Regions from separate parts of the Virgibacillus sp. CM-4 genome, predicted to be linked through region 2. Evidence: predicted binding sites of a transcription regulator. Region 2 holds the regulator's gene; the other holds the start of a gene.

Region 1 (4,440 bases), on a different contig from region 2:
TCGAAAAAAATGATGTGTTAGTAAAAATCCATCTTCATAATGTAAAATTGATTAAGGAATTGAGCACCATTCCAAACGAAATGAAACGAGCTGTTTTCATTTATCATAGCATAAAACAAGCGATGCCAAATTTAGCCATGTTTTTACAAAGCCATCCAAGCAGCAGACAAATAAAAGGAATCATTGGGATAACAAGTTTATGTCGGGGAGCAGAAAGACTTGGATTTGAAAAATCAGCTCTATGCAATCGTTATTATCGGATGTATAAAAAAGCAACCTTATTACCAATAAACCTATTAGCTTCCAACAAAGGTATAGAACCTGTTTATCTATTTATGTCAAAAAATAAATTATTGAACAAATACGGGACAAATACGAAGTAATTTGTCTATTGGGTGGAGTTTATTATGAATCGATTATCAGATACAGAAGCGTTATTTCTTCCCTTTTTGCAAATTCCAAGTGGACATCATCATGTAGCTGATACGCTCATGACAGAATATAACCAGGTTTATCCTCAAAAAAGATCGATTAAATTGGATTTATTAGCCTATAGCTATGGAAATCTAGAGGCAGTTGTTTCCTCCATTTATACAAATTGGATAAAGTACTTTCCTGATTCTTATGATCGATTATATCAACAACTAGCATTTAAAAAGGCAACAAAGCGTACCCGTCATTTTCATTACGAACTCTTATTTCGACCATTCTTAGATAAACTAATAAAGGATACAAATCCTGAAATTTTATTTTTTACCCATGCTTTACCCTCTAATATGGCTAGTGTATTAAAACAAAAGAAAAAGTTGTCAGCCATTACGGTGAATGTGTACACTGATTTTTTTATTAATCGATTATGGGGGATTAATGGAATTGATTTTCATTTTGTTCCCTCCGTATCCGTAAGGGATTTCTTGATTCGTTTAGGAGTTAGAGAAGATGCTATTTTTGTAACTGGTATACCAGTTCATCCCGTCTTCCGTCAAAGCAGAGTACAGACAGCATTTCGTCAATCCCTCCTTGTTACAGGAGGCAGCCTTGGAACGGGGAGAATGAATGAGTTATTATCTTCTGGTAATTTGCCTACACAATGGCATCTATATATTTTGTGTGGGCAGAATCGCCAATTATATCAACATTTATTACAAAAGCAACTACCGATGATCACTCCTATTCCATATATCGAATCAAAGCAAGAAATGAATGAGCTTTATCAAAAGGTAGACGCTGTCATCACGAAACCCGGCGGGGTAACAATTAGCGAATGTTTAATAAAAAAGAAGCCGATCTTTATTTACAATGCATTACCTGGCCAAGAAAAAATAAATGTGCAGGAATTATCTCAATTAGGTTTAATACATCAATTAGGTGAAGAAGCACTTGAAACACAAATAAATCGTTATTTTATGGAAGGTAATGATAGCTATTTTATGAATCAATTAAAAAGGTACGATGAAGAACGAATAAACCAAACAATTGGAGAACTAATACAACGAATCATGAACAGTTAAAATCATTGGCAATCCTATGCTAATGATTTTTTATTAGAATAGAATGGTTCCTGATTTCGTGTTAAGGGAATGCTAGAAGAAGAAGGAAAAGCAAAATAATCGAATATCTGTTCGTTTTTGTGTTAAAATGTATGGAAAGTGTGATATTATAGTTGTAGTTATTAGGATCGGAGGAGTTTCTAGTGGAAAATAAGTTTGAACTGGTGGCAAGTTATGAACCACGTGGCGATCAGCCAAATGCAATTAAAGAGATAGTCGAGAAAGTAAAGGCTGGTCAGCGTCATCAAACATTATTGGGAGCAACAGGCACTGGAAAAACATTTACAATGTCTAATGTTGTTAAAGAAATAAATCGACCAACTTTAGTGATTGCCCACAATAAAACATTAGCTGGGCAACTATATAGTGAATTTAAAGAATTCTTTCCTAATAATGCTGTCGAATACTTTGTCAGCTATTATGATTATTATCAGCCAGAGGCTTATGTCCCTTCTACAGACACATTTATAGAAAAAGACGCAAGTATTAATGATGAGATAGATAAATTACGACACTCCGCAACCTCAGCGCTTTTTGAACGGAATGATGTATTAATTGTTGCGAGTGTATCTTGTATATACGGGTTAGGTTCTCCAGAAGAATATAAGAGTCAGGTTCTATCCATACGTACAGGCATGGAAAAAGATAGAGATCAACTTTTGCGTGAACTTGTTGATATTCAATATGCGCGAAATGACATTAACTTCCAACGTGGTACGTTTCGGGTACGTGGCGATTCTGTTGAAGTAATCCCTGCCTCAAAGGAAGAGCATTGTATTCGTATCGAATTCTTTGGAGATGAAATTGACAGAATTCGTGAAGTCGATGCCTTGACTGGGGAAATTATTGGCGATCGGGAACATATTGCAATCTTCCCTGCTTCTCACTTCGTTACAAGAGAAGAAAAGATGAAAGTAGCCATTAAAAATATCGAGCAGGAATTAGAGGAACGGTTAAAGGAATTACGAGAACAAGATAAATTATTGGAAGCGCAGCGGTTGGAACAACGTACACATTATGATCTGGAAATGATGAATGAAATGGGTTTTTGTTCAGGGATTGAGAATTATTCACGCCATTTGACGCTTCGTGAAAGCGGAGCAACACCTTATACCTTACTTGATTTCTTCCCTGAAGATTATTTAGTGGTTGTTGATGAATCACATGTTACCTTACCGCAAATTCGTGGAATGTATAATGGTGACCAAGCAAGAAAACAAGTTTTAGTAGATCACGGATTTAGACTCCCTTCTGCATTGGACAATCGGCCATTGAAATTTGAAGAATTTGAGAAAGCTACCAATCAGCTTGTCTATGTATCTGCTACGCCTGGTCCATATGAAGAAGAGCATTCACCAGAGATGACAGAACAAATTATCAGACCAACTGGATTATTAGATCCAGTTGTAGATGTGCGTCCAATAGAAGGACAAATTGATGATTTAATCGGAGAAATTAATAACCGTACCAAACGAAATGAACGTGTTCTTGTGACGACGTTAACGAAAAAAATGTCAGAGGACCTTACGGATTATTTGAAAGAGATCGGCATTAAAGTTGCTTATCTACATTCTGAAATAAAAACATTAGAGCGAATAGAAGTAATTCGAGATCTAAGGGTTGGTAAATACGATGTTCTTGTTGGGATTAATTTACTTAGGGAAGGCCTGGATATTCCGGAAGTATCACTTGTAACTATCTTAGATGCAGACAAGGAAGGATTTTTACGTTCTGAGCGCTCTCTTATTCAAACGATGGGACGCGCAGCTCGTAATGAAAATGGGATGGTTATTATGTATGCTGATAAAATAACGAACTCGATGCAAATAGCAATAGAAGAAACCAACCGCCGTCGTCAGAAACAAATGGCCTATAATGAAGCGCATGATATTACACCAATGACGATTAAAAAAGATGTTCGTGATGTTATAAAAGCAACCGTTGCTGCAGAAGAGCAGGCAGACTATGATGATGGAAAAACCAAAAGTATTAGTAAGTTAGCATCTGAAGATAAAGATAAGGTAATCGAACAAATGGAAAAAGAAATGAAAGACGCTGCAAAAGCTCTAGATTTCGAAAAGGCTGCAGAGCTTCGTGATATTCTACTTGAACTAAAAGCAGGAAGGTGATGAAATGCCTAGTAAATCAATTAATATTCAAGGTGCCAGGGCTCATAATTTAAAGAATGTCGATGTTACAATTCCTAAAAATAAATTAGTTGTACTCACAGGTCTTTCCGGTTCAGGGAAATCTTCGTTAGCATTTGATACGATCTATGCAGAGGGACAACGGAGATATGTAGAATCTCTTTCTGCGTATGCAAGACAATTCCTTGGCCAAATGGATAAGCCAGATGTTGATGCCATTGACGGGTTGTCACCTGCAATTTCAATTGACCAAAAAACAACTAGTAAAAACCCTAGATCAACTGTAGGGACCGTTACGGAAATATATGATTATTTGCGCTTGCTTTACGCAAGGGTCGGGCATCCGACTTGTCCTAAACATGGCATTGAAATATCTTCACAGACGGTTCAGCAAATGGTTGATCGAATTATGGAATACCCGGAACGGACAAAAATGCAAATCCTTGCTCCAGTTGTTTCAGGGAGAAAGGGAGAACATGTAAAGGTATTCGAAAGATTGAAGCAAGAAGGGTATGTTCGGATTCGTGTTGATAAGGAAATGCGTGAAGTTACGGAAGATATAAGATTAGAAAAGAATAAAAAACATTCCATTGAAGTAGTCATCGATCGAATTGTTGTAAAAGAGGGGATAGCAGGCCGCCTCAGTGACTCCATTGAAACAGCCTTGTCTTTAGGAGAAGGGAATATCATTGTTGATATCATAGGAGATGAAGAAATAACCTTTAGTGAGAACCATGCATGTC
Region 2 (4,440 bases):
AAGGGAGTGTACCGCATGTTTTATCATGTGAAGGAATTACAATACCATGCTAAACCAGATCGACCTGATCCTGTATATGCCAAGAAACTGCAGGAAATTTTAGGAGGGCAGTTTGGCGAAATTTCGGTTATGATGCAATACTTATTTCAAGGTTGGAATACAAGAGGGGATGGGAAGTATAAAGATTTATTAATGGATACAGGAACGGAAGAAATTGCTCATGTTGAGATGATTGCAACCATGATAGCTAGGTTATTAGATGGTGCTCCAGATGTAGAATTGGAAGATGCAGTGAAAGATCCGGTAGTTGCTGCGATTATAGGTGGAACGAATCCGCAGCAAGCTATTGTTTCTGGGTTAGGTGCTATGCCTGTAGATAGTGTAGGAAACCGATGGACGGCTAGTTATGTAGCGGCAAGTGGAAACTTGTTAGCTGATTTCAGAGCAAATCTAAATGCAGAATCTCAAGGCCGCCTGCAAGTAGCTCGACTATATGAAATGACGAATGATGCTGGTGTTCGTGATATGCTCTCCTGGTTGTTAGCCCGCGATACGATGCATCAAAATCAATGGTATGCAGCTATATGTGAATTGGAAGAAAAAGAAAACATTGTAGTACCAAGCACGTTTCCTAGAGAATTAGAGAAACAACAAGTTTCCTATACGCTATTTAATCTATCTCAGGGAGACGCAAGCGCCGAGGGACGCTGGGCTCATGGCCCGAGTATGGACGGATATGGTACATTCAACTACGTAGATCGACCAATTGCTTTTGGAGGAGTACCTCATTTAGAACCAGCACCACCATATATTTACGATACACCGCTGTGGGCGCTTCGTAAATCTGATGATCCGCCCGGACCAAGTATGAAATAATAGTTTTTCATCATTTCCAAAGATACCAATTTTCTTCTTTTTTTATTTTATATAATTCACCTATTCTTTCTTCCACGAATCCTTTTTCTTTTAAACATTTTAAATAATAGGCAATATGATGTCGATCCTCATTGCTTTGTACATCATCTATTGCAATAAATTTGGGATAATTCTTGTTTAGTTCAATAAGTAAGCTGATCTCAATTAAAGAACATTTCATATGTATAGCATTTTTTAAATATCTTTCCATCATTTAATCACTCTCTTACGATGTAAATACCAAGTAATTATAGCAAAGTGGCTGCATATAAAATAGCTATATAACCTATTTTTTACAAAAATTTAAAAGTGTAGATATATGTAGAAATTAAGAAGGGAGCCTTCTTAATTTCATCGATTTGTTTGATTTGGTCGGATGATATCATTAACTTCTTTGACAGATGGTTTTTTTCTTTTAGAAATTAAATCGTCTAGCTTCTTCACAGCATCATCAAACTCACGATCGGATATCTGCTTTGAAGCTAACATTGAGCAAAGCATAGCATAAGCCATCGGTGTTGTATCTACAATTACATTTACATCTACATCGGAATTACCGCTGTGTCTTACGGTAGATTTGTTTGAAATTTGATTATCGGAGTGACCATTTTCATTCGGCCGGATTGGAAATAAATTGTTTGCTCTTGGCAATGAGTTTCCCTCACTTTCTAAATAAAGGTAGTGGGATATGAGACATATCCCACTTTCTTAATGCTTAATAGTCACATTTCTTCTTTTTCTTCTTCTTCTTCTTTCTATCTGAATCACCAGCTTCGGATTCTTCATCAGAATCTGAACCACATTTCACATAGGAATTACCGCTATTAGAGACTTTTGCAAAGTTAAAATTACGATTTTTGTTCTTTAAATCGTTGTCGTTATCATTGTCGTTATCGTTTTCGTTAAAGAAGAATTCTCCGTCGAAGCTATCACCATTAGCATCAGTTACACCTTCTACATCGTCATTAGAGTTGTCAAAAACGCGGTTGTTTCTTCCACAGTTATGCTTTCTCCACATATCATCTTTTCCTCCTTTTCGTTGAGATAATGCTATTATATTCAAGCAACGAGAAGCTGAAATGGCTTGTGTCTTATGTCAAAAGTTTGTTTTACTAGAAAAGATGACGTAAATCCATAGAATACAAGGTTTTGGTAATTGAAAATAAGGTAACTGTCTAGGAAGTATTTGGCTCATTTATGGGTAATAGAGGAGAAACTAGCGAAGATGACCAGCCCGTAATAGGCATTCAGATAAGGGAAATATGTAAAACAGCTGTTAGGAAAAAGGCAGTTGTCTTAATTAATACCTTCAATGATAATAGCTTGTAGGTCGGACATGGACCGACAAGCAATAGTTTGTCTTTCATAAACAGCTCTCCTATACTTGGTCTTCCTTATTTGAAGATGCGGTTTTTGTTTACCACTTGATTACTGTTGTAGCAAAAAAACTGCCAAGCGGCAGTTTTTAATGAATAGTACGATATAATCCAATTACCTTCCCTAGGATGGTAACATTATCATAAATTAATGGTTCCATCATTGCATTTTCAGGTTGGAGACGTATGTGGTCTTTTTCTTTAAAGAATCGTTTCACAGTTGCTTCATCTTCATCTGTCATCGCAACAACAATATCACTATTTTGTGCTGTGTTTTGCTGCTTAACAATAACCATATCCCCATCTAAAATTCCCGCTTCAATCATACTTTCACCTTCAATCACCAATACAAATAAATTATCTTCTGGATTGGCACTAGTAGTTGGAAGCGGAATAAATTCTTCAATATTTTCTACCGCTGTTATCGGTAATCCAGCCGTAACTTTACCAATAACTGGGGCATACCTCGCTTCCTCTCTAGGAATTTGACTATCGTCTGAAAGATCAATCACTTCAATTGCTCGTGGTTTCGTAGGGTCTCTGCGAATATACCCCTTACTTTCTATTCTTGATAAATGTCCATGAACAGTTGAACTAGATGCTAGACCAACAGCTTCAGCGATTTCACGGACAGAAGGCGGATATCCTTTTTTCGTTACTTCATCTTTAATATAATCAAGTATCATTTGTTGTCTTTTTGATAGTTTGGTCATGCATTGATCACCTCGCGCATAGAATTAATTATTACTAGTTTACCATCGGGTAATTCTAAATGCAAACGTTCGTTCGAAAAATCGGTTGACAAGATCATATGTTCGTGTAATACTATAAACAGGAAAACGAACAACTGTTCTAAATGATGAGGAGGGATTTTTGCAATGTTTCAGAAACTGACAAAAACAGACGCATTTTACCTCATAGCCTTTGCACTAACTTTAGGTTTCTTATATTATTCTATTATTACAAGTTAAGGAATTTGGATAGGAGATTGGTATTTTGCGCGCCATTATATACTGTAGAGTAAGTACAGATAAAAAGGAACAAGAAACATCATTAGCAAGACAAAAAGATGAGTTATTAGAATTGGCTGCAAGCCATCAGTTTACAGTGGTAACTTGTATTCAGGAACAAGAAAGTGGATATAAAGTAGATCGTGAAGGTATATTTGAGATACTTGAATTAATTTCTGATGGGAAGGCAGATTGCTTACTTATTCAAGATGAAACTCGTTTAGGAAGGGGAAACACCAAGATTGCGCTTTTCCATCATTTACATAAATTAGAGATACCTATCTATACCTCTTATCATGAAGGAAAACTGGAATTATCCGAGGCGGATTCAATGGTATTACAAATTGTTGGGATTGTAGAAGAATACCAACGTAAAATACATAATGCAAAAATAAAAAGAGGGATGAATAAAGCAATTCAAGATGGCTATGATCCAACTAAAAATCTAGCTAACCAAAATAAAGCCCCAGGAAGAGAAAGAAAAACATTCCCAATAGAAGAGGTAGTACGATTAAGACAAAATAACTTAACCTTCAAAGAAATAGCCACAACTTTAAATGGTTTAGGTTATTCTGTATCCAAGGCAACGGTTCATCGCAGGTACCAAGAGTTTCAAAATACTTGAATATATGATAGGGTATAGGTAAGATATAAAGGCAAGAGCAACGTTTGTGTTCTTGCCTTTTTATGTTGAACAACACTAAGAATTCGGAAGTCACTGATAAACTCTAATGGAGGTTATATATATGCTTTCTAAAGAAAAAATCGAACGTATTAATGCGTTAGCAAAAAAGGCAAAAGCTGATGGGCTAACCGATAAGGAGAAGAAGGAACAACAAACATTACGCCAAGAGTACTTAAAAAATGTACGAAGTTCCTTCAAAAACCAATTTAAATCAATGAAGGTGGTAGATCCAAAAGGGAACGATGTAACACCTCAAAAAGTAAAGGATATGCAAAAAAAAGATAAAGAATAAAAATAAAGGAAAAGAAAAACAAATTAACGAAAATGTTGTTTTTGCTTGTGGCAACTAATGTTTCGTTATAAAATGATAAGAGTACAATGATGAAAAAGTGGAAGGGGTTTATTATGTCGAATACTATTGAGCAACAATCTATTAATACAATTCGTACGTTGT

The links. Region 2 encodes LexA, which represses DNA repair genes until DNA is damaged. Its sites were predicted from a motif close to CGAACATATGTTCG; they were not measured.
Region 1: uvrB (excinuclease ABC subunit UvrB) is a predicted target of LexA. The motif match lies at 1,612-1,625, and genes of this name have one in related genera.

The regions. Positions count from the first base shown of each region.
Region 1 is NZ_AUQA01000002.1:200,570-205,009, reverse strand. It holds gene M948_RS24920 (YkoP family protein) at 1-383, shown strand, start outside; gene M948_RS24915 (MGDG synthase family glycosyltransferase) at 408-1,511, shown strand; gene uvrB (excinuclease ABC subunit UvrB) at 1,694-3,679, shown strand; gene uvrA (excinuclease ABC subunit UvrA) at 3,684-4,440, shown strand, end outside.
Region 2 is NZ_AUQA01000006.1:560,270-564,709, reverse strand. It holds gene M948_RS36110 (manganese catalase family protein) at 16-876, shown strand; gene M948_RS36105 (hypothetical protein) at 887-1,129, opposite strand; gene M948_RS36100 (hypothetical protein) at 1,267-1,566, opposite strand; gene M948_RS36095 (hypothetical protein) at 1,631-1,933, opposite strand; gene lexA (transcriptional repressor LexA) at 2,381-3,004, opposite strand; gene M948_RS36085 (YneB family resolvase-like protein) at 3,288-3,926, shown strand; gene M948_RS36080 (DUF896 domain-containing protein) at 4,048-4,278, shown strand; gene tkt (transketolase) at 4,392-4,440, shown strand, end outside.